DNA from 2 places in the Chitinimonas sp. JJ19 genome. Region 2 is predicted to be linked to the other one. Evidence: predicted binding sites of a transcription regulator. Region 2 holds the regulator's gene; the other holds the start of a gene.
What was found. The regulator sigma-54, encoded in region 2, starts transcription at its own class of promoters, with help from an activator protein. The targets are predictions, from matches to a motif close to CTGGCACGCTTCATGCTT.
Positions count from the first base shown of each region.

Region 1 (15,766 bases), on a different contig from region 2:
TGCACCACAATCGAAAGCCGCAGGGCTGGATCTGCATGTCAGGCTGGGCGATACCGTCATGGCCGGCCAGCCACTCTTCACCATCCATGCCGAGGCCCCGGGTGAACTACGCTACGCCCAGGCCTACGCGGCCGACCAAACCAGCGTCATCACCCTGGACACCCGCCATGGTCAAGCCCAATCAAACTGATATCGTCCTGCTGACCTTGCCTGGCAACGAAGCCCAAGGCGAGACACTGGCAGCGCTGTTGGCCTGCCCCACGGCCCCTGTACTGCTGCATAGCTTCCCCGATGGCGAAACGCTGGTCACCGTACCCGAGGGCTTGCAGGATCGCTGCGTGATACTGGTATGCACGCTGGATCACCCCGACAGCAAGCTGGCCCCGCTGCTGTTCGCCGCCGATGCCGCTCGTGACCTGGGCGCCCGCAAGGTGGGCCTGGTTGCGCCATATCTGGCTTACATGCGGCAGGACATCCGCTTTGCCCCCGGCCAGGCCATCAGCTCGCGTACCTTCGCCAGCGTGCTGTCGCGGCATATCGATTTCCTGGCCACGGTCGACCCCCATCTGCATCGCAACCACGCCCTCGACCCGTTGTTCCAGCTACCCTGTGCCGCCGTGGCGGCTGCACCTGCCATCGCAGACTGGATTGCCCAGGCCGTCACCAAGCCCTTGCTGATCGGCCCCGATAGCGAAAGTGAACAGTGGATCGCAGCAGTCGCCCAACGGCTGGGGGCACCTTATCTGGTATTGGAGAAAACCCGCCGAGGCGATCGTGACGTCAGCGTCTCGGAAATCGATGCCGGCGCCTGGGCACAGCACACGCCCGTCCTGCTGGACGATATCCTCTCCACTGCCCGCACCATGATTGCGGCCGTGCAGCGCCTGCGCGAAGCCGGACTGGCCGCCCCCATCTGCATCGCCGTCCACCCCATACTCAGCGGCGATGCACTGCCAGCCCTCATGGCGGCAGGCGCCGCCAGGGTAGTCAGCTGCAACACCATCAGCCACAGTAGCAACGCCATTGATGTCATGCCGCTGATTGCAGCAGCACTCCCGCAGTATTGCCTGCCACAGGCCTGAACCCTCCGGCCTGCATGGCATAGGCTGCCGACATCACCTCAGCCACATCACCTAGGTGCAAGACCGGCCATGACTGGCCATATCAGTGTCACCAGCCTCATCTTGGTGCAAGGGTGGGGCATGCACAGCACACACCCATCAAACGAGAAAATACAAACCATTGATTTTGTTTAAATAAACTCAAATCCACCAGTCGGCATAAGCCTTGCTTTATATTCTTCCCACCCTGGAAGAAAGCCCATGAACAAAGCACTGCGGCTGGTACTGGTAGACGATACGGAGCGCGAGCTGGGTGCGCTGCGCGACGCATTGCTGGCTGCGGGCTTCGAGGTCATTGCCGAAGTCGACAGCGCCTTTGCCCTGGCCGATGTGGTAGCCAGACTGGAACCCGATGCAGTCATCGTCGATACCGACTCCCCCAGTCGCGATGTGCTGGAACATATCGCCGTCATGCACCAGGATGCCCCCCGGCCTATCGTCATGTTCACCGACGATGGTTCGGAGGCCCGCATCAAGGAGGCCATACGTGCAGGCGTGACGGCCTATGTGGTGGACGGGCTGTCACCGGCCCGACTGAGGCCGGTGCTGGACGTGGCCATTGCCCGCTTCGATGAAGAACGCAAACTGCGCAATGAGCTGGCCGATACCCGACAGCAATTGCTAGATCGCAAGATCATAGACCGTGCCAAGGGCCTCTTGATGAAACGCCGCAACATCGATGAGGATGCCGCCTACCAGCTGCTGCGCAAGACCGCCATGACCCGTGGGCAGAAGCTTGCCGAGGTCGCCAGGCAGTTGGTGGAAGCGACCGAACTGCTGGGTTAGCCTGTCGGTCGGGCAGCCTGGGCTGCGCGGTAGCCACCCAGGCTTACGGCGCGTACAGTATCTTCACGCTCGCATCGGCCTCGGCCCGGTCCAGATACCCCACCATATGGGGATTCGCCGCCAACAGGCGCTTGAGCTCGGCAGTACTGGCAACCTGCTGGGGTGCTACGCCCTTACCGGTGAAGTTCAGTCGTGCCCAATGGCTTTTCAGTTGTGCTTCACTCTTGTTCAGCACCTTGTCCAGAAAATCCTGCCGCACCGGCCCAGCCCCCAGCATCAACGGCACGATGACACCACCACCGGGGAACTCCTTCAAACGCAGGTAATAGATATCCTGCACCTGCTGCCGGCTAAACGACACGGCAGGGCTCTTGCTGCCAGCCACCAGCACCGGCTCTGCCTGGGCCGCCAGCACCCCTATGGCGCATAAGACGATGGAACCGAGATGACGATGCATGCGGGTCATGGTCGGCTCTCGCTCAGAAGATAAAGTCGAGGTTGGCGGTGTAGGTATTCACCTTGCCATCGAACTGGGACTGCGGCCCCATGCGAAACTCGACCTTGTTGCTGCTGCCCCAGAAGCGGTTCTTGATCTTGTATTGATCCCATTGCAGCTTGAGCGCCATATTGCTGCTGAAATCCCAGCGCAACCCCAGTGCCAGTTGATCGCGGTGGTACTGACCTGTCACATTGGTGGCATTGGCTGCAGCCAGCGCACTCAGCAGCGCCATTTGGCCCGGCGTTGCCTGCGGCGGCGGGGTTAGCCTCAGGTCAACCGGTTCGGCTATCGGCTTGAGACTGCCCAAAACAATATAAGGGGTAAAGTCGCCTATGCGCCTAGCACCCAGCAGATACCATCCGCCCGATCCGCTCAAGATCGCAGAATCAGATTTGCGGCTTACCCATTCCCCTTGCACGACATGAGTGTCATCGTCCCAGCTGAAACCCACACTGACCATCTTGTTGACTACATCCGTCAACTTGAAGCGCTCGCGATACACCTGGTTGCAATTGCTGCACAGGCCCAATTGCTGGGCATCACGCACCAGGCCCAGAAACTGGTCCACGCTATTGCCGGCAAAAGGCTTCAGCCCGCCCTTGGGCCGGGAATAACCCAAGCGCAGCAACAAGGGGCCGGATGTCCACTTGGCGGAGAGCCCGGCCTGCTTCGGCACTTCAATCTCGCCTAGCGAGACATCCACCCGGGTTTTGCCGAAATAGCCCTCTATACCCAGCACGCCCTCACCAAAGTGGCGCTCCCACTGCCCGGTTACGCCATCGTTGAAGGTAATGGAGTTATTGGAATAGACCTGTCCCGGTGGCTGCGCACTGATCTGCGCGTAGTAGAGGTCGTTGTAGTCCGACATCAGGAAAACCGGTGCCAACGCCCTACCGAGCTTGATATTGATCTCGCTGCTGGGCTCCCAGCCCAGATAAGCCCACTGCACCCTGGGCCGGTGGCTGCTGTTGACCTCCTTCTTCGAGATCAACTGAAAACCCGCGTTGAATGGTCCCGCCGGCCGTAGCTTGAGCTGCACGGCAAACAGGCTGTCGGCATCGAAGCGGGTCTCGTTGCGCGCCCCGGTGCTGGAGCGTATGTCAGAGCGCACGGTGGCATAGGGATCATCCGCGTGATAGACGCCCACGGTGCCAAAGCCATCAAGCTTCACCCAGTCGGGCAAGGCCTCCGCCCTAACCTGCATTGCCATTGCGTTGCATAGCGCAAGCGCTACCAGACCCCAGCGTCCCATCATGCCCTCTCTACCTTGCACCCCACAGACCAGGGGTGAGATATATGCGTCATACCTCGACGCCATCTATGTGGGATAGGTAAGGAGCGCCGGATAGGCAAGCCACATATTGCAACGGCCAAGGGTTTTGAGGCGGAATCTGGCAGACCCTACCTGGCAAGGCAAGGAACCCAGCGGGCCGACCCAACCGCTCGCGACACGGTGCGAGGTTAGGGAGCTGGCGCCTACAGCAGCACACGCACACCTTCACCGCGCATGGCCAATGAGCGTACCTCGGCCAGCTTGGCCAGTTGCATAACCAGGCTGAACACCGAACGGCTGCTTTCCAGTTCGATGCATACGTCCATATAGCCACGGCCCTTGGGCATTTCGGCGGCCACGCGGCGCACCGAGTAGCCACGGTGGCGCACCACGCGCAACACGCGCTCCAGTGCATCGCTATTGTTATCCAGGTTCAAGGTCAGTTGCTGTGCCATCTCGATTACTCCTGCTGGGACTGGGGATAGGGTCTGAAATGACGAAGCCCCCGATCTTTCGATTCGGGGGCTTCGTCTGGATTCTTTGTCGTTCGGGTTCTGGCTCAGCTTCCCGATCGCGCAAACACCAGCGCGCCCCACGATGTAATCATCATGGTGCGTTTCATGGTAGTGGTCAGCGCGTTAAGCACAGGGAACATGGGCTGTTGCAATGCAAAATGGATTCGACACCCCCACTCTAACTGCAGCCGCAAGCAGTGGCAAGCATCTTGTTTCGCCATCAAGGTAGGTGCCTCAACCGGATTGGTGCACCGCGCCAATCTGCCTGCTGCGTCATGGTGCATGGCGCAATCGGCGACACTGTGCCTTTACGCCCAACAGCCGAGTGGCAACACTTGGACAGCAAGCCAAGACACAAAAAATTACTGTTTTATATCATGCACATACACATTGAAAGTCGGGCGGCAACTGGCGACCGATACCCGCTGGCACACTTGCTGCATAGCAATAGGCGTTACCCGGTTCAATGTCGAACCGGATCACTCCAGATTCGTTGGGGAGTCTGACTGGGAGCCCAAGCTTGCATGCAAGCGGATAGCTCCGGGCCGCGCAGCCTTGCTGCCGGCCCAAGGACAACGGCGTCCTTTGACCGGTTTTACCGGTCGAGGCACGCCGTTTTTTTTGCGCCCGCGTTTTGACCAAGGAAGCAGCATGGACCAACCCGCAAACAACAGCACACCGTCCGCCAGCCGCCGCGATTTCATGAAGACACTCAGCCTCGCCGGTGCCGGCTCTATCCTCTCTGTCGTGCCGCCCCAGGTGCGCGCCGCAGCCAATAGCCAGACCGGTAAACCGGAGAAAACCGAAGTCAGGATAGGCTTCATACCGCTCACCGACTGCGCCTCCGTGGTCATGGCCGCCGTGCTGGGCTTCGACAAGAAATATGGCATCAAGATAATACCCAGCAAGGAAGCCAGTTGGGCCGGTGTGCGCGACAAGCTGGTGAACGGCGAACTGGACGCCGCCCATGTGCTGTACGGCCTGATCTATGGCGTACAACTGGGCATAGGCGGCCCCAGGAAGGACATGAATGTCCTGATGACGCTGAACAACAATGGCCAGGCCATTACCTTGTCCAACCAGCTCAAGGACAAGGGTGTGAAAGACGGCGCCAGCCTGGCGCGTCTGGTCAAGGCCGAACCCCGTGAATACACCTTTGCCCAGACCTTCCCCACGGGCACCCACGCCATGTGGCTGTACTACTGGCTGGCCAGCCAGGGCATAGACCCGCTCAAGGACGTCAAGACCATCGTAGTGCCACCACCGCAGATGGTAGCCAATATGCGAGTAGGCAATATGGACGGTTTCTGCGTGGGCGAACCCTGGAACAACCGGGCTCTGGCCGATGGCATAGGCTACACCGCCGCCACCACCCAGGACATCTGGACCGACCACCCTGAGAAGGTACTGGGGACCACCGCCGACTTCGTCACCCAGTACCCCAATACCGCCCGGGCACTGGTCATGGCAGTGCTCGATGCCTCACGCTGGATAGACACCATGGCCAATCGCCAGCGGGTTGCCGAGACCATAGCCGACAAGAGCTATGTCAACTGCCCGGTCGACATCATCGACCAGCGGCTGGAAGGCAAGTACGACAACGGCCTGGGGCGCAAGTGGCAGGATCCGAACTACATGAAGTTCTTCAACGACGGCAAGGTCAACTTCCCCTACCTGTCGGACGGCATGTGGTTCCTGACCCAGCATCGCCGCTGGGGCCTACTTAAGACCGACCCCGACTATCTGGCCGTGGCCAAAGCAGTCAACCGCATCGATGTCTACAGCGATGCCGCCCGGGCACTGGGCATCGCCGTTCCCAAGGAAGCCCTGCGCAGCACCAAGCTGATAGACGGCACCGTTTGGGACGGCAAGCACCCAGCCGCCTACGCCGCCAGTTTCAAGATTCGCGCCTGAGGAGCCCAGCATGCCGACCCAAGCACTGACCACCCCCCTTGCCGAAGACCCACCCAGGCGCAAGCCACGCCGGCCAGCGGCGCCACGGCTGCAAACCCTGGACGGCCTCCCCCCCGGCCCCAGCCGTTTCAATCGCAGCCTGCACTGGCTGGCCTTCCATGGCCTGCCACCCCTGCTGGGGCTGGCGCTGTTCATGCTGGGATGGCAGCTGCTGTCACTGCACAACGCCAGCCTGCCTGGCCCAGCCACTACCTGGGCAGCCGCAGCAGAGCTGTTCGCCGACCCCTTCTACGACAACGGCCCCAACGATCAAGGCATAGGCTGGAACATCCTGCATTCGCTGGCCCGCGTCGGCATCGGCTTCGGCCTTGCCGCACTGGTGGGGATACCCGCCGGCTTCATCATTGGTCGCTTTGCCTTTATCGGCCGCATGGCAGCCCCCATCATCAGCCTGCTCAGGCCAGTCTCACCGCTGGCTTGGCTACCCATAGGCCTGCTGGTGTTCAAGGCCGCCGGGCCGGCCTCCATCTGGGTCATCTTTATCTCCAGCATCTGGCCCATGGTGCTCAACACAGCAGCAGGCGTAGCTCAGATACCGCAGGACTACCTCAATGTCGCCCGCGTGCTCAAGCTGCCTGAGTCAAAGGTATTCACCCGCATCCTTTTCCCGGCCGTACTGCCACACATGATTACCGGCATACGCCTGGCCATAGGCGTGGCCTGGCTGGTCATCGTCGCCGCCGAAATGCTGACAGGCGGCGTCGGCCTGGGCTTTTGGGTATGGGATGAATGGAACAACCTCAATGTCGCCCACATCCTGATTGCCATCTTCGTGGTCGGCATCGTCGGCTTGCTGCTGGAGCAGGCCCTGGTGCTGCTCGCACGGCGATTCGAGTACTAAGACAACAAGAAGCAGGCATGGAGCAAGACTGGGCGGGAGCGCTGGCCGCGTCACCGGGACGGCCGGTTGGCGCTCCCCAACCCTGTGGGCCTGTTTGGTGCGGCTAACCCGTGGGCGCTCACCTAGTTGTATCCCCCGCACTCGCTGGCGCGCCTCATCAACTGAATGGGCCGCAGTTTTTCAACGGCCTGTTAAGTGCCCGACAGACCTTCCACCCAGAATCAGGAGCCACACATGGACAAATTCGTACAACTGCAAGATGTCAGCATGGCTTTCGATACCCGCCAGGGGCGCTTTGTGGCCCTGCGCAATGTCAATCTGGATATACGCGAAGGAGAGTTCCTTGCGCTGATAGGCCATTCAGGCTGCGGCAAATCCACCGTCCTCAATCTGGTCGCTGGCCTGCTGCAGCCCTCGGCCGGGGTGCTACTGTGCCATAACCGCGAAATCGCCGGCCCAGGCCCTGATCGCGGCGTGGTGTTCCAGAACCATTCGCTGCTGCCCTGGCTGAGCTGCTACGGCAACGTCTACCTGGCGGTGGAGCGGGTATTTGGCGGCAGGGAGAACCGCAGCACACTCAAGCAGCGCACCCACGACGCGCTGGCCATGGTCGGCCTTACCCATGCCACCCACAAACGCCCACACGAGATATCCGGCGGCATGAAGCAGCGCGTAGGCATCGCTCGGGCATTGGCCATGCAGCCCAAAGTGTTGCTGTTGGACGAGCCCTTCGGCGCCCTCGATGCCCTCACCCGCGCCCACCTGCAGGACGAACTGTTGCGCATCGTCGCCCAGACCCGCACCACCACCCTGATGGTGACGCATGATGTGGACGAAGCCGTCCTGCTGTCCGACCGCATCGTGATGATGACCAATGGCCCCGCTGCCACCGTGGGCGAAATACTCGCCATAGACCTGCCCCGCCCGCGCGAACGCCTGGCGCTGGCCAGCGACCCGGCTTATCACGCTGCCCGCAATGTCGTGATGGATTTTCTGTACCGGCGAGAGATACGGCAGGCCGCATAGTCGCCTGCATTGCTGGGCAGGCCACGGGCCAAGCCGACAAGCACGGCCCAACGCCCCCGCGCACCTGCATAGTGCATACCGCTTGCCGCACCGCACAAAATTCATGCGCCGCTCCGGCCACTCCAATCAAAAAACAACCCAAGCCATTGATTAATATAAAAACAAGGCAATGGCACGGCATTTGCTGATAGCGATCTGCCTGTAATAAGCAGCACCCATCGTTGCAACGGCGCAGCGGTGGACGGAGCCCCCAAGGCCCCAGAGGCAGACAACGGTTCAAGGTCGAACCTACAGATTTCGGACAAAGGCGTCCCCGCACCCTATCGGTCATGCAAGACCGATACGGCAGCGAGGACGCCTTTTTTGCGTTCTAGGCCCGCGTAGCGTTCGGGCACAGGGGAGTAGCAAATGGACAAAGGTTTCTGGAAAGCAGGCCATACGCCCACACTGGTATCGGCCTTCCTGTATTTCGATCTCAGCTTCATGGTCTGGGTGCTGTTGGGGCCACTGGCGGTCTATATCGCCCGCGATCTGGGCCTCAGCCCCTCGCAGAAGGGCCTGATGGTGGCGACGCCATTGCTGGCGGGCGCCTTGCTGCGGCTGCTGATGGGCGTGCTGGTCGATCACCTCAAGCCTCGCCTGGCTGGCGCCTTGGGCCAGGTGATCGTGATGGCTGCCCTGCTGGTGGCCTGGCTGGCCGGCGTGCACAGCTTTTCACAGGTCATGGTGCTGGGGGTGTTCCTGGGCGTGGCAGGCGCTTCCTTCGCAGTGGCGCTACCGCTGGCATCGCGCTGGTATCCACCGCACTACCAGGGTACGGCCATGGGCATAGCCGGCGCCGGCAACTCGGGTACGGCCATCGCCGCCCTGTTTGCCCCCAGCCTGGCCAAGGCCTTTGGCTGGAATGCCGTGTTTGGGCTGGTGCTGATTCCCCTGCTGCTGGTATTCGTGCTGTATCTCGCCATGGCCAAGGACAGCCCCAACTGCCCACCCGCCAAGAAGCTGTCCGAATATCTGGGCGTACTACGCGACCGTGATGCCTGGTGGTTCATGTTCTTCTATTGCGTCACATTCGGCGGCTTCTCTGGCCTGGCCTCCTCGCTCACCGTCTACTTCAACGACCAATACGGGCTGGAGCCGGTGCAGGCGGGTTTCTATACCGCCATGTGCGTGTTCGCCGGCTCGCTGATGCGCCCCATAGGCGGTACGGTCGCAGACAAGGTGGGCGGTATCCGTTCGCTGCTGGTGATGTATACCCTGGCCGCAGCCTGCCTCTACCTGGTGTCTCGCGATCTGCCACATGCCTGGATGGCGTTGATGGCGCTGGTGGCCGGCATGCTGTGGCTGGGCATGGGCAACGGTGCCGTGTTCCAGCTGGTGCCGCAGCGCTTCCGCAAGGAGATAGGCGTGATGACCGGCCTGGTGGGCATGGCTGGCGGCATAGGTGGCTTTCTGCTGGCAACGGGCCTGGGGTACTCCAAGCAGTTGACTGGCAGCTATTCGCTGGGCCTGAGCCTGTTTGCTGCGCTGGCCCTGTTTGCCTGGGTGGGCCTGCTGTCGGTCAAACAGCGTTGGCGCACCACCTGGGGTGCCGCCCATATCGCTGGCGCCAAGGTCTGACCCCATGCACGCCTTGCTTGATCTTGCCATCGGCACTGCCAGCCTGGCCGGCAAAAAACCGCGCAACGAGGATGCCCTTGCAGCGGTGGAACCGCCAGCCGACATGGTTGCCACCAAGGGCTGGCTGCTGGCGATAGCCGACGGCATCAGCCATTCGGCCGATGGCAAGCTGGCTGCACAGGCCACCGTGCGCGGCCTGGCTGCCGACTACTACGCCACGCCCGACACCTGGGAACCTGCCCATGCCATGGACCGCATCATCACCGCACAAAACCTGTGGTTGAACGGCCAGGCCCAGCGCGACAAACTAAGCCAGCCGCTGGCCACCACCCTGACGGCGCTGGTACTGCGCGGTCGCCGCTATACCCTGGCCCATGTCGGTGATTGCCGTGCCTACCGCTTGAATGCCGATGGCTTGGTGCAACTGAGTGCAGACCATACCTGGCAGCAGCCTGGCTACCAGCATGTGCTCAAGCGCGCCGTGGGTCTCGATCAACATGTGATGGTGGATTTTTGCGAGGGCGAACTGCAGGCCGGCGACCTGTTTGCCCTGGTGTGCGACGGCGTATGGGAAGCCTTGGGCGATGTCGCCCTGCACCGCCTGCTGGAACTGCACCATGAACCCCAGCGCGCCGCCGACGCGCTGCTGGCTGCCGCCCTGGCGGCCGGTAGCCAGGACAATGTAACGGCCGTCGTGGTGCGGGTCCAGGCCCTGCCGCAAGGCCAACTGCTGGACGAACTGGCCCAGGCCGCCACGCTGCCCATCCCGCCACGCCTGCGGCCGGACCAGTTCATCGCCGGCTTCCAGATAGAGCAATTGCTGGCCGAGAGCCGCGCCAGCCTGGTGTACCGCGCCCGAGATGAACGCGGGCAAAGGGTGGTCATCAAGACCCTGACCGAGCTGGCCGGCAAGGATAACGAACTGGCCCAGGGCCTGCTGACGGAGGGCTGGTTGCTCAGGCGTGCCGCCAGCCAACACCTGCCCGAAGTCATCGACACCACCGACAGCCCCTGGCTGATCCTGGCCATGCGCTGGTATCCCGGCGAAACCCTGGCGGCCCGGTTGGCCCGCAACGAACCCCTCAGCCCACAGGATGCCGTGCGGCTGGGCCTGGCCCTGAGCCGTGCCTTGGGGGCATTGCACCGGCTGGATATCGTCCATCGCGATATCAAGCCCGACAACCTGCACCTGGATCAAGAAGGCCGCTTGCGCCTGCTGGACCTGGGCGTGGCGCAATGCCCCGGCATCACCCCGACCGACAGTGCCACACCGGGCACACCCAGCTATATCGCCCCCGAGCAGTACAGCGGCCACACCGCCAGCCCGGCCAGCGATCTCTACGCCGCAGGCGTCACCTTGTACTACGCCCTCACACGCCGCTACCCCTATGGCGAGATCGAGCCGTTCCAGACACCCAGCTTTGGTGACCCTGTCCCGCCTAGCCGCTACCGGCCTGATCTGCCGCTATGGCTGGAGAGCGTGCTGCTCAAGCTGGTGGCGCGCGAACCGGCACACCGCTTCGAGACGGCAGAAGAGCTGAGGCTGGCACTGGAACTGGGCGAAGCCCGCCCCTTGCGCGTGGCACGGCGTAGCCCGCTGGCCAGCCGCTCACCCGGCCGGCTCTGGATGGCACTGGCGCTGTGCTCGCTGGGCTTCAATCTGCTGCTGTTGTTTGTCCTGCTGGTCGGCACGCCCGACTCCGCCCCCGGCATGCGCCAACAGGCCGCCGGTGCAACTGCCGCCCCTATCCCCTCATCCCCTATGGCAACACCACGGAGCTAAACCATGCAAAAGCTAAAACTCGTCATGATCGGCAATGGCATGGCCGGTGTACGGACCCTGGAAGAGCTGCTGGCACTCACCCCCAGCCGTTACGACATCACGGTCTTTGGCGAAGAGCCGCACCCCAACTACAACCGCATCCTGCTATCGCCCGTGCTGGCCGGCGAGCAGACCGTGCAGGACATCATACTCAACCCACTAGAATGGTATGCCGAACAAGGCATAACCCTGCATCTGGGCAAGAAGGTGGTGAAGATAGACCGCAAGAAACGGGTGGTCTATGCCGCCGACGGCACCGAGGCCGAGTACGACCGGCTACTGATGGCCACCGGCTCCAAGCCCTTTATCCTGCCCGTGCCGGGCAAGGATTTACCCGGCGTGATCAGCTACCGTGACATCCACGACACCGAGCAGATGCTGGCGGCCGCCCGGCAATACCGCCATGCCGTCGTGATAGGCGGTGGCCTGCTGGGGCTGGAAGCGGCCAATGGCCTGATGCTGCAAGGCATGAGCGTCACCGTGGTGCACCTGGGCGAATGGCTGCTGGAGCGCCAGCTCGACAAGGTGGCCGGACAGCTGCTGCAGCAATCGCTGGAGCAGCGCGGCCTGCGCTTTGCGCTGCAAGCCCAGACGGCTGCATTGCTGGCAGGCGAATCGGGCCGGGTAAGCGCCGTGCAGCTCAAGGATGGCACCGAACTGGCAGCCGATTTGGTGGTCATGGCCGTCGGCATACGCCCCAATACCGAACTGGCCGAATCCTGCGGCCTGTACTGCAACCGGGGCATCGTGGTGAACGACACCCTGCAGACCTTCGACCCACGCATCTACGCCGTCGGCGAATGCGTCAACCACCGTGGCATCGCCTATGGCCTGGTGGCGCCGCTATACGAGCAGGCGCGCGTCTGCGCCAACCATCTGGCGGGCTGGGGCTATGGCCGCTATGTAGGTTCGGTGCTGTCGACCAAGCTCAAGGTCACCGGTATCGACCTGTTCTCGGCCGGTGACTTCATGGGTGGCGACGGGCACGAGGAAATCACGCTGTCCGACCCGGTAGGCGGCGTCTACAAAAAGCTGGTACTCAAGGGCGACAAGCTGGTCGGCGCTTGCCTGTATGGCGACACCGCCGATGGCGCCTGGTACTTCCGGCTACTGAAGGATGAACAGCCCATAGGCGAGATACGCGACCACCTGATGTGGGGCGAGAACAATCTCGGCGACACCGGCCATGCCGGCGAGAACAAGGCGGCCGCCATGGCCGACGAAGCCGAAGTCTGTGGCTGCAATGGGGTCAGGAAGATCACCATCGTCAAAGCCATACGCGAGAAAGGCCTCACCACCCTGGACGAGGTCAAGAAGCACACCAAGGCCAGTGGCTCGTGCGGATCCTGCGCCGGCCTGTGCGAGCAGATACTGATGAACGTACTGGGTTCCAGCTTCGATGCCACCCCCAAGACCAAGACGGTATGCGGCTGTACCGACCGCAACCACCAGGAAGTGCGCGATGCCATCCGCGAGCACCATCTGGTCAGCATCCCACAGACTATGCAGTTCCTGGAGTGGCGTACACCCAATGGCTGCGCCACCTGCCGGCCAGCACTCAACTACTACCTGATCGCCACCTGGCCCGGCGAAGCCCGCGACGATCCGCAAAGCCGTTTCATCAACGAGCGGGCGCACGCCAATATCCAGAAGGACGGCACCTATTCGGTCGTGCCCCGGATGTGGGGCGGGGTCACCAATGCCAGCGAGCTGCGCCGCATTGCCGACGTCACCGACAAGTACCGCATCCCGCTGGTCAAGGTTACCGGCGGCCAGCGTATCGATCTGCTGGGGGTGAAGAAAGAAGACCTGGTCAATGTCTGGCGCGACCTGGACATGCCCTCGGGCCATGCCTACGGCAAGAGCCTGCGCACCGTCAAAACCTGCGTGGGCAGCGAGTTCTGCCGCTTCGGCACGCAGGATTCCACCCAGATGGGCATAGACCTGGAGCACGACCTGTTCGGTATGTGGAGCCCCCACAAGGTCAAGCTGGCCGTCAGCGGCTGCCCCCGCAACTGTGCTGAATCCGGCATCAAGGATGTCGGCGTGATAGGCGTGGATTCGGGTTGGGAGCTGTATGTGGGCGGCAACGGCGGCATCAAGACCGAGGTGGCTCAATTCTTCGCCAAGGTCGCCAGCCATGCCGAGGTACTGGAATACAGCGGCGCCTTCCTGCAGTTGTACCGCGAGGAGGCCTTCTACCTGGAACGCACGGTGCACTACCTGCACCGCGTGGGCCTGGAGCACACCAGGCAGCGCGTGGTGGCAGATGCCGACAACCGCAAGGCCTTGTATGCCCGGCTCAAGTACGCCCTGAGCTTTGAGCAGGATCCCTGGGCCGAGCGCATCCAGGGCGAGCAGAAGCACGAGTTCGAAGCCCTGCCGGCCTGAACCCCACCGGTTTGCCGTGGCAGCGGGCTCTGCCGCACCACGGCAAACCCAGCCAACCTCACAAGGAACAATCCCATGTCCCACTGGAAAATAGTCTGCCTGCTGACCGAAATCCCGCCACTGGGCGCCCGCGTGATTCAGCACCCGCAGGGCGATATCGCAGTATTCCGGAATGCCGATGACGAAGTCTTTGCCCTGGAAGACCGCTGCCCGCACAAGGGTGGCCCGCTGTCGCAGGGCATCGTCTATGGCAAGACCGTGGCCTGCCCGCTGCATGGCTGGCAGATAGGCCTCGACTGCGGCACCGCCGCAGCGCCTGACGAGGGTTGCGCCCGCCGCTATGCGGTCAGGCTGGAAGGCAATGCCGTGCTGCTGAACACCGAGGCCGCAGCATGAGCACAGGGCTGCGACTGGCACCTGCCTCGCCCAGCCTGCCCGAGGCACGCCGCTTGATCAGCGCGCTGGACGACTATCTGGCCAGCCTCTACCCCGGCCCGTCCAACCATCTGCTGGATGTGGCCGCTCTGGAGCAGCCAGGCGTGAGCTTCTACCTGGGCTGGTTGGGCGACAAGGCCGTGGCTTGCGGCGCCATCGTGGCCCACGCCGGCTATGTCGAACTCAAGCGCATGTATGTCGACCCGCAGCATCGTGGCCAGGGCATCGCCCGCGCCCTGCTGGCCGCGCTGGAAGCGACAGCCCGTGAGACCGGCAAGGTGCTGGCACGGCTGGAGACTGGCATCCACCAGGCCGAGGCCATCGCGCTGTATCGCACCTGCGGCTTTGCCGAGCGCACACCCTTTGGCAGCTACGCCGCCGACCCGCTCAGCCTGTTCATGGAAAAACCCCTGGAGTAAGGCCATGGTCCAGCCCCATATCGTCAAATCCACCTGCTGCTACTGCGGAACCGGTTGCGGCGTACTGATACATACCGACGGCCAGCAGGTACTGCGGGTGGAAGGCGACCCCGAGCACCCAGCCAACCTGGGCCGGCTTTGCACCAAGGGCGCCACCCTGCACCTGACCGATATGCGCACCGGCCGGGTGCTCTACCCCGAGCTGCGGCAGCAGCGTAGCACCAGCAGGCAAAGGGTGGATTGGGATACGGCACTGGACCACGCAGCCCAGCGCTTTGCCGCCATCATTGCCGAGCACGGCCCCGATGCCGTGGCATTCTATATCTCCGGCCAGTTGCTGACCGAGGACTACTACGTCTTCAACAAGCTGGCCAAGGGCCTGATCGGTACCAACAATATCGATACCAATTCACGCCTGTGCATGTCCAGCACCGTCGCCGGCTACAAGGCCACCCTGGGGGCCGACGCCCCGCCTTGCAGTTACGAAGACCTGGCCTTGGCAGACTGCCTGTTCATCGCCGGCGCCAACCCGGCCTATGCCCACCCCGTGCTGTTCCGCCGCATCGAGGACGCCAAGGCCGCCCGGCCTGACATGAAGCTCATCGTCACCGACCCCAGGCGTACCGACAGCGCCGAACTGGCCGATCTGCACCTGCCCATCCTCCCCGGCACCGATGTCGCGCTGTTCCACGCCATGCTCAATGTGCTGGTCTGGGAGGGATTGATAGACGAAGCCTATATCGCCGCCCACACCGAAGGCTTTACCGAACTCAAGCGCCATATCCGCGAATACACCCCACGCTTCGCTGCCGATATCTGCGGTATCAAGCCCGAGCAGATCCTGCAGGCCGCCGAATGGTTTGGCCGCGCGCCCAGGGCCTTGTCGCTCTGGTGCATGGGGCTCAATCAATCGGCACGGGGCACCGACAAGAATGCCGCCCTGATCCATCTGCACCTGGCCACCGGCAAGCTGGGCAAGCCCGGCTGCGGCCCCTTCAGCCTGACCGGCCAGCCCAATGCCATGGGCGGGCGTGAAGTAGGCGG
Region 1 is NZ_JBAMDD010000007.1:11,437-27,202, forward strand. It holds gene V7714_RS10195 (thymidine phosphorylase family protein) at 1-190, shown strand, start outside; gene V7714_RS10200 (ribose-phosphate pyrophosphokinase) at 168-1,082, shown strand; gene V7714_RS10205 (ANTAR domain-containing response regulator) at 1,323-1,907, shown strand; gene V7714_RS10210 (hypothetical protein) at 1,951-2,373, opposite strand; gene V7714_RS10215 (hypothetical protein) at 2,387-3,616, opposite strand; gene V7714_RS10220 (ACT domain-containing protein) at 3,883-4,134, opposite strand; gene V7714_RS10225 (CmpA/NrtA family ABC transporter substrate-binding protein) at 4,846-6,108, shown strand; gene ntrB (nitrate ABC transporter permease) at 6,119-7,009, shown strand; gene V7714_RS10235 (ABC transporter ATP-binding protein) at 7,244-8,035, shown strand; gene V7714_RS10240 (nitrate/nitrite transporter) at 8,444-9,655, shown strand; gene V7714_RS10245 (bifunctional protein-serine/threonine kinase/phosphatase) at 9,660-11,438, shown strand; gene nirB (nitrite reductase large subunit NirB) at 11,442-13,868, shown strand; gene nirD (nitrite reductase small subunit NirD) at 13,944-14,264, shown strand; gene V7714_RS10260 (GNAT family N-acetyltransferase) at 14,261-14,722, shown strand; gene V7714_RS10265 (nitrate reductase) at 14,727-15,766, shown strand, end outside.
Region 1: a site for sigma-54 is predicted at 8,205-8,222, ahead of V7714_RS10240 (nitrate/nitrite transporter). Genes of this name have one in related genera too.

Region 2 (15,766 bases):
CACAACCACTTGTTAGGTGGCAGGCGAGGAGGGTCTCGAACCCCCAACCCCCGGTTTTGGAGACCGGTGCTCTGCCAATTGAGCTACTCGCCTGCAAAGTCGCAAGCGCAGCTAACGCCACGCCCACAACCTGAAACTCTTTATTACTCGATGATCTTGGCAACCACACCGGCGCCAACGGTACGGCCGCCTTCGCGGATAGCGAAGCGCAGACCTTGTTCCATGGCGATCGGAGCGATCAGGGCAACAACCACTTCAACGTTGTCGCCTGGCATCACCATTTCGGTACCAGCTGGCAGCTCAACCGCACCGGTCACGTCGGTGGTACGGAAGTAGAACTGCGGGCGATAGCCGTTGAAGAACGGGGTGTGACGGCCGCCTTCATCCTTGCTCAGCACGTAGACCGAACCTGAGAACTTGGTGTGCGGGGTGATCGAACCCGGCTTGGCCAGCACTTGGCCACGCTCGACGTCTTCACGCTTGGTACCACGCAGCAGCGCGCCGATGTTGTCGCCAGCCTGACCTTGATCCAGCAGCTTGCGGAACATTTCCACGCCGGTACAGGTGGTCTTGACGGTGGGCTTGATACCGACGATTTCGATTTCTTCGCCGACCTTGACGATGCCGCGCTCAACGCGACCGGTCACCACGGTACCGCGACCGGAGATCGAGAACACGTCTTCCACGGGCATCAGGAAGGCGCCGTCGATGGCACGCTCAGGGGTGGGGATGTAGCTGTCCAGGGCTTCGGCCAGACGGAAGATGGCGGGTTCGCCGATTTCCGATTGGTCGCCTTCCAGGGCCTTCAGTGCCGAACCCTTGATGATGGGCAGGTCGTCGCCGGGGAAGTCGTACTTGCTCAGGAGTTCACGGACTTCCATTTCGACCAGCTCGAGCAGCTCGGCGTCGTCGACCATGTCGGCCTTGTTCATGAACACGATGATGTAAGGCACGCCAACCTGACGGGCCAGCAGGATGTGCTCGCGGGTCTGCGGCATGGGGCCGTCAGCCGACGATACCACCAGGATAGCGCCGTCCATCTGGGCTGCGCCGGTGATCATGTTCTTGACGTAGTCGGCGTGGCCGGGGCAGTCAACGTGAGCGTAGTGGCGGTTTTCGGTTTCGTACTCGACGTGCGCGGTGTTGATGGTGATACCGCGGGCCTTTTCTTCAGGCGCGCTGTCGATCTGGTCGTAGCCCTTGGCCTCGCCGCCAAACTTCTTCGACAGGATCGTGGTGATCGCGGCGGTCAGCGTGGTCTTGCCGTGGTCAACGTGACCGATAGTGCCAACGTTTACGTGCGGCTTAGTCCGCTCGAATTTCTCTTTTGCCATTTTGGAGTCCTTGATTGCGAATAGAAACGTATCAAGCGATGGTGCCCATGGGCAGATTCGAACTGCCGACCTCTCCCTTACCAAGGGAGTGCTCTACCCCTGAGCTACATGGGCATTCCACACAAAACAGATGGAGCGGGTGAAGGGAATCGAACCCTCGTCGTAAGCTTGGAAGGCTTCTGCTCTACCATTGAGCTACACCCGCTCGACAAGACCTCTAAACCCACTTGCCACGCGGAGCACTTCACACCGCGACGCTACCTACTTCTGAATTCTGGTGGAGGGGGAAGGATTCGAACCTTCGAAGGCAGAGCCGTCAGATTTACAGTCTGATCCCTTTGACCGCTCGGGAACCCCTCCTGAATGAGCGGCGCATTATGGTGGTGCTTTAGCCCCCTGTCAAACACTTCCTGCAAAAAAATCTCACAAATTCGCTAAGTGGTTGTTAGGCATCAACATTGCTTAGGAGCTTCATCATGCAAAACCAAGCAAACCCCAAGGCCTGCCCACCACGCAAACAGCGGGGAAATGCCCTGCTTATTTTCTTTTTACTGGTTGCGATGGGGATGTTGAGCCTGCTGGTCAGCAAATTAGCTAGCCAACCCGGCCTGCCACTGCCGCAGACAGAAACGACAAAGGAGCTTGCTGAAGCTAAGGAAGTGCTGATGGGCATCATCGTAAGCCAGTTAGGCTCAGACGGTCGCCTGCCAGCTGCACTGATAACACCCGACAATTGGCAAACCAGACGCTTGGACTATGCGACCTACGGGCTAACCCCCGCCAGAGAGCCAACCAGCCCTTTGTGGTATGCCTCCTCCGGATATCCCTTGTTTGACATCGACAATCGCCACTGGTTAAGGCTTTGTAATGGCAACAGCCCATCTATTGATGAGCTTGCCCTAGTGATCATCGCGCCAGGACAAGCGCTTGCCAGCCAAGTCAATCGGAACGCCAGCAACCCCAATGACAATGTCAATTTCTATCTGGAAGGTATTGCAGGGGCAACAACAGACTGCACGGCACCACTCAACAACGCCAGCAATAACGGTGTCTTGATTGCTGCCAGCGCGACAAGCACATTCAACGACCACCCCATCGCCATCAGCAAGAAAGATATCACCGACCGGCTCGCACGCTGGATAGCCAATGATCTCGACAGCCACGCCATCACCAACGGCGAATACCCAGCCCCCGCCGCAGATTTCGGAAACTGCAGCAGCCCCGGCGCACTCCTGCCGTATGGCCCAGGCTGCGCACTCACAGCAACTGCGCCATGGCTGAATGGCAGTAGCAATATGTACGCTAACATCAGGTACATTCAAATTAGCGACACCGAGGTTGAGCTCAGCTTCGGCACCTGCCCAGCCCCTCTACCAGCCGCACCACCTGCCACCTATCAATACACGCTATACAGGCTAGAGTGGCAAAACTCACGCACCGAAATTAGTACGAGCATCAGGACATGCCCATGAAGGCCCTACCCGCACCGACCAGGCACCAAGGCTTCACGCTGGCCGAAGTAGCCACCGTCATGGTGATTGTCGCCCTGGTGCTGGGTGGCTTCATGATGAGCCTGCCTACGCAACTAGAGCAGCAGCGAACGCGCGCCACAGATGACACACTGGAAGAGGCCAGAGAAGCCCTGCTCGGGTTTGCCATTGCCAATGGCCGGCTCCCCTGCCCCGCCTCCGCCACCAGCAACGGCCAGGAGTCCTTTTGCAGCAATGCAGTCGGCGGTTGCGGCGCAGCTACGACCATCCTGCCGATCCATGGCCGCTGCACCAACCCTTTCAACGGCTTCCTGCCAGCTGTTGCGCTAGGCATTTCCAATACCGATGGCAGCGGCTATGCCACTGATGGATCAAGCAATCTGCCGGCCCACCGATTGAGATACGCCGTTGCAACACAATTCGATATTACTACCAACACCTATACCTTTACCGCACCGGGAGGAATGCGCAGTATCGTGCGCAGTGCCACGGGATTCGCTGGCCTGAACCCCAATCTCAACGTCTGCAGCACCGCCGTCGGCGTCACCCCTACCAACTGCGCCATCGCGCCGGCTCCCACAGCGATCGCGGAGGCCCTTCCGGCCATCATCTACACCCCCGGCGCCAATGCAGTCTCCGGCGGAACCGGCCCCGATGAAGCCGCCAACCCCAACCCGAATAGCCCCAACAACGATGCCGTATTTGTCTGGCATAACCGTCAAAGCCAGGACACCACCCTGCCTGGCGGGCCCTTCGACGACCAGATGGTATGGCTATCGGCCCCTCTCCTTTACAACAGGCTAGTCACCGCCGGGCAATTGCCTTAGCACCCGCCAGATTCGTGAGCGTCACCTTCCTCCCGCTCGCCAGACGGCTGCCCGTCAGGGATGAGGAAGAAGCGCACGCACCCTGGCCGGTTCTCGGCAAGATTCAGGCGCGCCCCATGCGCCACCGCCATCCGCGCCGCCTGATACAAACCCAAGCCAAAGCCAGAAGCAGACTCCACTGGCGCCTGCAGCAACTTGGCTACCAGCGATGCCGGCACAGGCTCACCATCATCCTCCACCCAAAGGCTGCCGCGCTCATCCAACCCGGCGCTGATCACCAGCGTGTCGGCGACAGCACGCTTGTTCAAGGCATTCTGCAATAGGTTGTCTATTACGCAGTCGTATAACTCGGCCGACACCGGCGGACTCTCCAAAGGCAAAGGGTGAAGCGCGATTCCGGCATCGGCATAGCGTATGGCAACGCCCTGCCACCAAACAGCTGCGGGCAGCGTAGTCTGGTGCCCGAAGTCGCCCCCCGTCGGCGCACTCAACTTCCCCAGCGTTACCGCCAGCCGCCGCCCTATCTCCGGCAACTGCCTGGCGTACAGGCTAGCCAGTCTATGGGGGTCACTGCTGACCTGGGCCGCACCGATCAAGCCCTGCAAGGCCTGCAGCAGATTTTTGATGTCGTGGGTCAGGCGCGCGCCCGTCTCGTACACCGCCTCTATATAAACATGCTCCGCCAGCCTGGCCTCGCGCTGTTTGGCCAGGTAGAGCTGCTCCAGCAGACGCACTGCCAGTTGCAGTTGCAACCTGTGCGCCGTGGTAATCGCCCCCCGCGTATTCAGCATTAGTTGCAAACCTCCCGCCGTCAGCGAGATACCCGCCCCACGCCTAACACCAAACTCCCCCTCCCCGCCCGGCCCGCGCCAATGCCCGCCCGCCACCCAGGGCAGCATCAGCAATGCCCGCAATGCTGCCTGCAGAAATGCCTCAGCATCCGTCTCTCGGCCATAGTGCGCCGTCACCTGTGCCGACCACAGCTCAAAAGGGGCGCCCAACTGGAATAGCTGGGCCGAGAACAAGGCCCCTATACCGGCAAAGCCACCCAGCGGATTCCACAATAGGGCCAAGGCTGCCAGCAGCCCACCGGTCGCCACCAGCATGGTGGCCAAGGCAGCCACATACGGGTACTGCCAGCCACGCACCAAGGCCGCAGTGCCCAGCGAGACCAGCAGGGTCAGCAAGAGCAGCAACAGGCTGTAGAGAAAATCCAGCGCTTGCGCCTGCGGTGGCTCGGCCGCCGGTATGGGCCACACGGCCAACAGCAGCAGGCCCGCTGGCAACAAATAGGACACCACTCGTGGCCAGGGCGGCGCCTGCAGCAGCGCGGCCGGCAATAGCTGCAGCCAGAGCAAGAGCAGCGCCAACAAGGCCAGGCCCAGATGCAGCCGGCGCAAGCCAGGTTCTTGCATACCCGCTGCCCGCCCACCCACCAGCGCCGCCACCAGTGCTATCCAACCCAACAGCAAGGCTGGGCCTGCGAACAGTGCCAAGGCCAGCGCCGCCGCCCCCATCCCCACCAGCCCCCGACCACTGACGGCACGCTGGGGCGCATAGACCGGTTGCCACAGCAGCAACAGGCCCAGCTGCGCCAGCAACAGCAGACGCAAGGCCGCATGCCCCTGCGGCAGCCAGGCCGCCAAAAATAGCAGCCACACTAGCAGCAGGGGCAACCAGCGCAAGCGCACCTCAGGCGCCAGCAGTTTGCGCGACAGCACAGACAACCAATCAAACGACATTCAGGCTCCGACGATATGCCGACAGGGGCTGTTGAAATCACAACATCAGCAAGTGTTAATATGCCAACAGCAAGCTGACAAGCGGCTCAAGCTGGACTATAGATATTGGCACATGCATTGCTTAGTGTTTGCTCAGCTCGCCTTCGAGCGAAATTCCCTACAGCAGGAGATTGCCCCCATGAATTCCATCGCGCGCAAACAGCAGGGTTTCACCCTGATCGAAATTGCCATCGTCCTCGTCATCATCGGCCTGCTGCTGGGCGGTGTGCTCAAAGGCCAGGAGATGATAGAAAACGGCAAGGTCAAGAATGCCGTCAACGACTTCAATGGCACCGCCGCCGCCCTCAACGCCTACCGCGACCGCTTCCGTGCCATGCCGGGTGACGATAGTGCTGGCGCAGCCGCCATCACCACGCGTGGTGCCAACTGGGTCGGCATACCTGAGGGCGACGGCAACGGCATCGTCGCCTCCACCAATGCCCAGACCTTCACTGGCGCTGGCGAGAACGAAATCTTCTGGCGCCAAATGCGTGCTGCTGGCTTGATCAGTGGCGACCCTGCCGCCACTGCCATCGATTCGCTGCCTCGTAACGCCTTTGGCGGTCTTACCGGCATCTCTAATGCCGTCGTCGGCATACAGGGCCTGTCGCTGTGCATGTCGCGCGTACCTGGTAAGGCTGCCGCAGCCCTGGATGTACAACTGGATGATGGCACGCCCAATCGCGGCTCCTTCCGCGCCACAATCAGCGCAGCTGGCGCCAACACCGCGCCTGGCGCCCAGCCCACCGTCCCCTATTCGGAAGACAGCGTCTACACAGTCTGCCGCCAGATCGCCTGACGCTAGCAAGACACACCCAGCCCGCCACCCGGCGGGCTTTTTTCATTCCCCGCTCAACAAGCGCCGCTCCGCCCGGCTCAGCATCTCCGGCCCCGCCAGCAGCACTACCACATCGCCGGCCATCAACACTTCCTCGCTGCCCGGCTCATCAATACGGCGCCCACCACGACGTAGGGTCTTCACCAGCACCCCCATCTCGGCCAGATCCAGGTCGGCCAAGGGCTTGCCCACCGCCGCAGCCTGGGTGTCCAGCGCCACCGAGTGTAATCTGGGCTGAGCCTGCTCCTCCAGGCTATCGTCGGTCGCACCACGGAAGAAACCCTTGAACAGGCTGTAACGCGCCTCCCGTGCGTCGCGTATGCGGCGTAGTACCCGGTTCAAGGGCACGCCCAGCAGCATCATCGCGTGCGAGGCCAGCATCAGGCTGCCCTCCATGATCTCTGCCACCACCTCGTCCGCCCCGGCTGCGCGCAGCCGTTCGATATCGGCATCATCCCAGGTACGCACAATCACCGGCAGATCAGGCCGCTCCTCCCGCACCACATGCAATATCTTCAGCGCCGAGGGGGTGTGGTCATAGGTCACGATCAAGGCACGGGCGCGGGTCAGGCCCGCCGACATCAGCACCTCGCGCCGGGTGGCGTCGCCAAACGACACATTCTCGCCGGCGGCCGCCGCCTCCTTCACCCGCTCAGGGTCCAGGTCCAAGGCATAGATATCTATTTGCTCCTGCTGCAGCAGCCGGGCCAGCGCCTGCCCACTACGGCCGTAGCCGCAAAGGATCACATGGTCCGAGGTCGCCATGGTTTTGGCCGCCAGCTGTGTCAGCCGCATGGCTTGCAGCATCCAGTCCGACGCAATAAAGCGGCGCACGATAGTCTCGGTCTGCTGGATGAGAAAGGGCGCAGCCAGCATAGACAGCAGGATCGCCGCCAGCGCCACCTGCTCGGCCACCGGCGGCAGGATGCCCGAACCGGCCGCCAGCGCCAGCAGCACAAAGCCGAACTCCCCACCCTGTGCCAGGGCAATACCGGTACGCACCGCCGTGCCGGGGCTGCGGCCGAACCAGCGGGTCAGGCCGGCAATGATGGCCGCCTTGCCCACCAGCAGAAACGCAAACACCAGCAGCACCGTCAGCAGCTCGCGCCAGACCGCCATCAGGTCCAGCCGCATGCCCACGGTAATAAAGAACAGCCCCAGCAACAAATCGCGGAACGGCCGGATATCCTCCTCCACCTGGTGGCGGTACTCGGTTTCGGCAATCAACATCCCCGCCAGAAACGCCCCAAGGGCCAGACTCAAACCCGCCAGTGAAGTGGCGTAAGAGATGCCCAGCGTCACCAGCAGCACATTCAGCACGAACAGCTCGGTAGAGCGCCCCTTGGCCACCAGATGAAACAACGGCCGCAACAGCTTGGGGCCAAAGTACAGCAGTATCACCAAGGTCAGGACAATCTTGATCAAGGCCAGCCCCAGCACCAGCCACGGGTCGCCACCCGCCCGGCCCAGGGCCGGAATCATGATCAGCAGCGGCACCACCGCCAGATCCTGGAACAGCAAAATCCCGATAGCGTGCTGCCCATGTATGGCATTGATCTCCACCCGCTCGGCCAGCATCTTGCTGACGATGGCAGTAGACGACATGGCCAGGGCGCCACCCAGCGCCAGGCCCGCCTGCCACGGCAGGCCAAACAGCAATGCCGCCCCCATCACCAGCGCCATGCAGCTGACCACCTGGGCCGAACCCAGCCCAAACACCAGGGTACGCATGGCCGTCAGCTTGGCCAGGCTGAACTCCAGCCCCAGGCTGAACATCAGGAACACCACGCCAAACTCGGCCAGCTCGGCCACCTCGGTAGAGCTGCCTATCAAGCCCAGCGCATGCGGGCCGATGGCGATACCCACCAGCAGATAGCCCAGCATGGCCGGCAGCTGGAAACGGCGGCAGAGCGTGACCACCGCCACAGCGGCAGCCAGGAGTAGCAGAACAGTCTCAAGCGCATGGTGCATAAAGGCGATCAGTGGCGGTCAACGGTGGAATTATACGAATACAGCAGGCTTTCGCCCGCCCACACGCGACATTACGCCCGGGACGGGAACCAAACAGGAATACTGACGTTCCCTTGGCATCCCTTATACTGCCGCCTTATGACGACCCAACACACCCCCAACGCAGCCGAGTTGCTGGCCTTGGCCCGCGACGTGCTGAATATCGAAGCGCAGGCCATACAGGCCGTGGCCGGGCGGCTGGACGACAGCTTTATTGCAGCCCACCAGCTGATGCTGGGCTGCCAGGGCCGTGTCGTGGTGGCGGGCATGGGCAAGTCTGGCCATGTCGGCCGCAAGCTGGCAGCCACCCTGGCCTCCACCGGCACACCCGCCTTCTTCATGCACCCGGCCGAGGCCGCCCATGGCGACCTGGGCATGATCACCGCCGACGATATCGTGCTGGCCCTGTCCAACTCCGGCGAGAGCGATGAACTGGTCACCCTGCTGCCTGCCATCAAGCGCAAGGGTGCCCGGATGATTGCCATGACAGGCAATCCCGACTCCACCCTGGGCCAGGCCGCCGACATCCACCTGAACGCCCGGGTCGAGAAAGAAGCCTGCCCGCTCAACCTCGCCCCAACAGCCAGCACCACCGCCGCACTGGCCCTGGGCGACGCCCTGGCCGTCTGCCTGCTGGAAGCACGGGGCTTTGGTCGCGACGACTTTGCCCTCTCCCACCCCGGCGGCAGCCTGGGCCGGCGCCTGCTGGTGCATGTGCATGATGTCATGCGCCAGGGCGACGAACTGCCCGTGGTCAAGCAAACCGCCAGCGTGCGCGACGCCCTGTTCGAGATTACCCGCAAAGGCCTGGGCATGACCGCCGTGGTCGACGACCACGGCACGCTGCAGGGCATCTTCACCGATGGCGACCTGCGTCGCGCCATGGATAGGGAGCTGGACCTCAAGGCCGTGGACATTGCCCAGCTCATGACCCGCAACCCCAAGACCATCGCCGCCCACAAGCTGGCGGCCGAAGCCGTGCAGTTGATGGAGCAGGCCAAGGTCTATGTGGTCCTGGTACTGGATGAAGGCAAACTGGTGGGCGCCCTGCGCATGCACGATCTGTTGCGCGCCGGCGTGGTGTAAGCCCTATACCTTTAAATATCGGATAGCACGCCAGCGCCTCAGGGCGATCAGGCAGACAAGGAAAATACGGTGCTGGAACGCGCACATAACGTAAGACTGATGATATTCGACGTCGATGGCGTCATGACCGACGGCAGCCTCTACTACACCGACAGCGGCGAAGAACTGAAAGCCTTCAACTCGCTCGATGGCCACGGCCTCAAGATGCTGCGGCAGTCCGGCGTGGCGCTGGCCATCATCACCGGTCGCAACTCCCGCCTGGTAGAGCACCGTGCCCGCAACCTGGGCATCGATCACCTGATCCAGGGCGCGCACGACAAGCTAGCCGCATTTGAGCAACTGCTGAGCGACACCGGCTTCAGCATGGCCGATTGCGGCTATATGGGCGACGATGTCATCGACCTGCCCGTCATGCGCCGCGTGGCCTTCGCCGTCGCCGTACCCGACTCCCCCACCCTGGTGCGCCAGCACGCCCACTACGTCACCGGCGCGCGTGGCGGCAACGGCGCCGTGCGGGAAGCCTGCGAAATCATCATGCAAGCCCAGGGCACCCTGGACGCACAACTGGCGCCCTATCTAAAGTGAGCATGCTGCCCGACCGCGCGGCCCGCGCCTTCCCCCTGCTACTGCTCGGCCTCCTGGCCGGCATGGCACTGCTGCTGGACCGCGCCACCAACCTGCCCTACTTCTCGCCCCCCGCCGGCAGCCGCGACCCCGACCTGACCATCAACCGCTTTGTGGCCACCGGCTACGGCCCCGATGGCAAGCCGCTCTACCAGTTGACCGCCAGCGGCATGCGGCATTATCCGCATGATGATCACTCCGAGTTTGCAGATGCCCTGTTGGTACGCACCCTGCCCGGCGAGCCTACGCTCACCATCAATGCCGAAAAAGCCCGCATCACCGAAGGCGGCGACCGGGTTTTCTTCGAGCAGGATGTACGCATGCACCGCACTGCAGCAGCCGGCGTCGACGCGATGACACTCAAGAGCAGCCGCCTGCAGCTGGACATCACCCGTGGCCTGGCCAGCTCGGACGCCCCCGCCGACATGGTGAGCGGCGGCAACCGCATGCGCAGCACCGGCTTTGACTACGACCACCCGAACACACGCCTGAACCTGCGTTCCAATGTGAGCCTCTACTATGCCCCGCCTCAACGCTAAGCTGCTGCTGACCAGCGCCCTGACCCTGCTGGCCCCCCTGGCCCTGGCCGAGAAGGCCGACAGCGGCAAACCCATCAATGTCGATGCCGGCCGCGTCAGCCAGGATCAGAAAACCGGTCGCTCCGTCTTGGAAGGCGGCGTCAGGCTGGTACAGGGCACCCTGTCACTGGACGCCGACCAGGCCGTGATCACCGAACAGGCCGACGGCGAACAAACCGTCCAGGCCAGCGGCCGCCCCGTCAAGTTCAAGCAAAAGATGGAAGGCCAGGAAGTCTGGCTGGATGCCCGCTCCGACAAGCTCGACTACGACAGCAAGACCGGCGACGTCAAGCTGACCGGCAACGCCTGGCTCAAGCGCGGCCAGGATGAGCTGAGCGGCAGCCATATCGTCTACAACAGCGTGACCGAGATCTTCCGGGCCGAAGGCAATGCCAGCGCCACACCCGGCACCGATGGCCGGGTAAAGCTGGTGATACAGCCCAAGAAAAAGCCCGAGAGCCAAGCTAAGCCATGACCGCACGCCTGTCCGCCCAGCACCTGCAAAAGCGCTACAAATCCCGCACGGTGGTCCGCGATGTCTCGCTGCACGTGGATGCCGGCGAGGTTGTCGGCCTTCTCGGCCCCAATGGCGCCGGCAAGACCACCAGCTTCTACATGATAGTCGGCATGGTCGCTCTCAACGGCGGCAAGATCTTCCTGGATGACGCCGAGATCACCCACCTGCCCATGCATCAGCGCTCCCGCCTGGGGCTGGGCTACTTGCCGCAGGAAGCCTCCATCTTCCGCCGCATGACCGTGGCGGAGAATGTGCGCGCCATACTGGAGCTGCATGTCACCAACAGCGAAACGATAGAACGCCGGCTGGACAGACTGCTGCGCGAGTTGAACATTGCCCACCTGCGCGACAGCAGCGCCCTCTCGCTATCGGGTGGCGAACGCCGCCGCTGCGAGATTGCCCGCGCTCTGGCTGCCAACCCTCGCTTTATCCTGCTGGACGAGCCCTTTGCCGGGGTAGACCCCATCGCCGTGATGGATATCCAGAAGATCATCCGCTTCCTCAAGGAGCGCAAGATCGGTGTACTGATTACCGACCACAATGTGCGGGAGACGCTGGGCATCTGCGATCGCGCCTATATCATCAACGAAGGCAGCGTCCTGGCCTCGGGGAGCGCCGAAGAGATCGTCTATAACGACAATGTCCGCCGGGTTTACCTAGGTGAGCATTTCAGGCTTTAGCCTGTTACCGTGTCAGCATGAAACAATCCCTCCAACTCAAGCTCTCCCAGTCACTCACGCTTACGCCGCAGCTACAGCAATCCATCAAGTTGCTGCAGCTCTCCACGCTTGACCTGAACCAGGAGATAGAACGCTTCCTGCAGGACAACCCCATGCTGGAGCGCGAGGACGACAACGAGCCGGAAATCCACCCGGTACGCGAGGACGGCAGCCCGGTGGAGGTGACCGAGCCGCCCCCCTCGCTCGACGAGGCCCCCAGTACCGATACCGCCGAACCCGATTTCGACATGGATGGCGCGCTGGGCGACAGCTACTGGAACGAAAGCGGCGGCGGGCGCCAGCGCGAAGACGATGACGAGTTCGACCCCCAGGCCAACGTCGCACGCATCAGCACCCTGCGCGAGCACCTGCTGGCCCAGCTGGGCCTGTTGCCCCTGAGCCAGCGCGACCATGCCGTGGCCAACCTGGTCATCGACGCGCTGGACGACGATGGCTACCTGGGCCTACCGTTGGTCGAAATCTTTGAGTTGATCCCCGAATCCCTGCGCGACGAACTGGAAATCGAGCTGGAAGAACTGCAGGTCAGCCTGCAATTGATACGCCAGCTGGAACCTTGTGGCGTGGGCGCAGTCGATCTCAAGGACTGCCTGAAGTTGCAATTACAGCAGTTGATGCAGCACGAACCGGCCAGCGGATTGGCACTTGAGATTGTGGCCGAGCACCTCGATTTATTGGCTAACAAGGACTACAGTAAGCTTAAGAAAACGCTGAAATGCGACGACACCGCCCTGCGAGCCGCGCAGTTGCTGGTACAGCGACTGAACCCACGGCCCGGAGCAGTGTTCGGCGAGACTGACACCCGCTACGTGGTAGCAGACGTGGTGGTGAAGAAGCTTCGCAACGGCTGGACGGTCCAGCTGAACGAAGCTGCGATGCCCAAACTCAAGGTCAACCAGTTGTACGCCAACATCCTGCGGCAACATCGTGAAAACGGCACAGGCCTGTCCGGCCAGCTGCAGGAAGCCAAGTGGCTGATCAAGAACGTCCAGCAACGCTTCGACACCATACTCCGCGTAGCACAGGCCATCGTCGAAAAGCAGCAGCGATTTTTCGAACACGGCGAAGTCGCCATGCGCCCCCTGGTGCTGCGCGATATTGCGGAGGAGCTGGACCTGCACGAATCGACCATCTCTCGGGTGACTACCCAGAAATACATGCTCACGCCGCGTGGCATCTATGAGTTCAAGTATTTCTTCGGCAGCCATGTAGATACCGACTCGGGCGGCGAATGCTCGGCCATCGCCATCAAAGCCCTTCTCAAACAACTGATACAGAACGAAGACCCCAAGAAACCACTGAGTGACAGTACGCTGGCCGAAGTGCTCGGCAAGCAGGGCATCAATGTTGCCCGCCGTACCGTCGCAAAGTACCGTGAAGCCTTGCAGATCCCTCCCGTGAACCAACGAAAGTCCCTGTAGCCGCCCCGCAGCTAGGCGGCGTCCTTAACACAAGGAGAGTCGTATGAACCTGACCATCAGTGGGCACCACCTCGACGTAACCCCAGCCATCCGCGAATACGTGCAGACCAAGCTGGAGAGGGTCACCCGCCACTTCGATCATGTGATCGACATGGGCGTCACCCTCAGCGTCGACAAGCTGCAGCAGAAGATAGAAGTGAATGTGCATCTGCGCGGCAAGGATATCCATGTGGAAGCCACCGAGCCCGATATGTACGCCGCCATAGACCTGGTGGCCGACAAGCTGGATCGGCAAGTGTTAAAGCACAAAGAAAAGCGATATGGAGACCGCCACACCGATGCCATGAAGCATCACGTAGAACCGGAAAGCCACGATCAGGCAGCCGCCTGACGGCGCCGTAGCAGTAAAGCGCAAGTGACGAGAGGGAACGGGAACGGTACAGGGACACCGTTCCCGTTTTCCATTCTGCTGCAGACCATGCCACACTGGCACCACACCCCCAGCACAAGCCGACTTTCACGCCTTGTCCTGGCCGCCCACCGGCGTACAATGGCGGCCTATTCCAGCATTGCACAACCATGGCCCTGATCGCCTCACTCCTGCCATTGACCAACGTCTTTCTCGATCTGGACTTGACCAGCAAGAAGCGCCTGTTCGAACAGGCCGGCCTCTTGTTCGAGAACAGCCACGGCATCGCCCGCGCAGCCATCTTCGACGCCCTGTTCGCCCGCGAAAAGCTGGGCTCGACCGGGCTGGGCCAGGGTGTCGCCATACCGCACGGCCGCATCAAGGGCCTGAAGGAGGCCGTAGGGGTGTTTGTGCGCCTCAAGCAAGCCATCCCCTTCGAGGCGCCAGACGGCAAGCCAGTCAACCTCGCCTTCGTACTGATGGTGCCCGAACAGGCAACCGACCTGCATTTGCAGATCCTGTCGGAACTGGCACAGCTGTTCAGTGACAAAAAAATCCGCGAAGCGCTGAGCCAGGCCACCACACCGGAAGACGTGCACCAACTGCTCACCCACTGGCAAGCCTAAGCCACCGGGGCAGCCAGCCCCGGCCCGCCCCCGGCACCGTCGCTATCAGGCCTGATACAGAAACGGAACCATGCCCCAAATCACCGTCCGCCAGCTGTTCATCGACAACGCAGAGAAACTGCGCCTGACCTGGCTGGCTGGCCAGAGTGGCGCCAACAATCTGCTGTCCAACGAGGCCGATAACCAGAAGCCGGCCCACGCCCTGGTCGGTCACCTCAATTTCGTCCACCCCAACCGCATTCAGGTATTGGGCCTGGCCGAAATCGCCTACCTGCAGCAGGTAGAGGCCACCGCCCTGAAAAAGTCGTTGGACCACCTGTTCAGCACCGATATGGCGGCCATGATCATCGCCAACGGCCAGCCAGCGCCCGATATGCTGCGCGAAGCCTGCGAACGCGCCCATGTCCCGCTACTGACCTCGCCCGAACAATCGCCCTACCTGATGGACGTGCTGCGCTTCTATCTGGCCAAAGCGCTGGCCGTCTCCACCAACCTGCATGGCGTGTTCCTCGACGTGCTGGAGGTCGGTGTGCTGATTACCGGTGAAAGCGCCATGGGCAAGAGCGAACTAGCGCTGGAACTGATCTCGCGCGGCCACGGCCTGGTTGCCGACGACGTGGTGGAGCTCTACCGCATCGCCCCCGACACCCTGGAAGGCCGCTGCCCGCCCCTGCTGCGCGACTTCCTCGAAGTACGCGGCCTGGGCGTGCTCAATATCCGCACCATCTTCGGTGAAACCGCCGTTCGCCCGCGCAAGAACCTCAAGCTCATCATCCACCTGACCAAGCAGGCCGAATCCATCACCCCGCTGGATAGGCTGCAGATGCAGGCCGCCACCCAGGCCGTGCTGGATGTGGCCATACGCAAGGTCGTACTGCCCGTCGCCGCCGGCCGCAACCTCGCCGTGCTGGTCGAGGCCGCCGTACGCAACTACATCCTGCAACTGCGTGGCATCGACTCCACCCGTGAGTTCATCGAGCGGCACCAACGTTTCATGGAATCAGGAGAATAAGCGGCCATGGCCACCGTGCTGCAGATCGTACTGATATCGGGCCTGTCCGGCTCCGGCAAGAGCGTCGCGCTCAAACTGCTGGAAGACCTGGGCTACTACTGCATAGACAACCTGCCCGCCACCCTGCTGCCGCAGACCGTGCGCCTGCTGCAAGGCGAAGGCCATCAGCGGGTCGGCATCAGCGTGGACATACGCGGCGCCCAAAGCCTGCCCGCCCTGCCCGACTGCGTGGCAGACCTCAAGAGCCAGGGCCTGGACGTACGGGTATTGTTCCTCGAAGCCAAGACCGAATCGCTGCTCAAACGCTTTTCCGAAACCCGCCGCAAGCACCCGCTCTCCACCCTGCATACCGACTACACCGTGGCGGAATGCATCAGCCTGGAGCGCGAGATCCTGGCCAGCGTGGCCGATCTGTCGCACCGGGTCGATACCAGCGAGCTGAGCGCCAACGCCCTGCGGGCCTGGGTCAAACAATT
Region 2 is NZ_JBAMDD010000011.1:136,904-152,669, forward strand. It holds tRNA gene V7714_RS14625 (tRNA-Trp) at 18-93, opposite strand; gene tuf (elongation factor Tu) at 144-1,334, opposite strand; tRNA gene V7714_RS14635 (tRNA-Thr) at 1,374-1,448, opposite strand; tRNA gene V7714_RS14640 (tRNA-Gly) at 1,466-1,539, opposite strand; tRNA gene V7714_RS14645 (tRNA-Tyr) at 1,610-1,694, opposite strand; gene V7714_RS14650 (hypothetical protein) at 1,811-2,806, shown strand; gene V7714_RS14655 (type II secretion system protein) at 2,803-3,651, shown strand; gene V7714_RS14660 (sensor histidine kinase) at 3,648-5,393, opposite strand; gene V7714_RS14665 (prepilin-type N-terminal cleavage/methylation domain-containing protein) at 5,572-6,231, shown strand; gene V7714_RS14670 (monovalent cation:proton antiporter-2 (CPA2) family protein) at 6,274-8,241, opposite strand; gene V7714_RS14675 (KpsF/GutQ family sugar-phosphate isomerase) at 8,380-9,366, shown strand; gene kdsC (3-deoxy-manno-octulosonate-8-phosphatase KdsC) at 9,436-9,951, shown strand; gene lptC (LPS export ABC transporter periplasmic protein LptC) at 9,954-10,529, shown strand; gene lptA (lipopolysaccharide transport periplasmic protein LptA) at 10,510-11,043, shown strand; gene lptB (LPS export ABC transporter ATP-binding protein) at 11,040-11,765, shown strand; gene V7714_RS14700 (RNA polymerase factor sigma-54) at 11,783-13,243, shown strand; gene hpf (ribosome hibernation-promoting factor, HPF/YfiA family) at 13,287-13,634, shown strand; gene V7714_RS14710 (PTS sugar transporter subunit IIA) at 13,823-14,278, shown strand; gene hprK (HPr(Ser) kinase/phosphatase) at 14,349-15,290, shown strand; gene rapZ (RNase adapter RapZ) at 15,297-15,766, shown strand, end outside.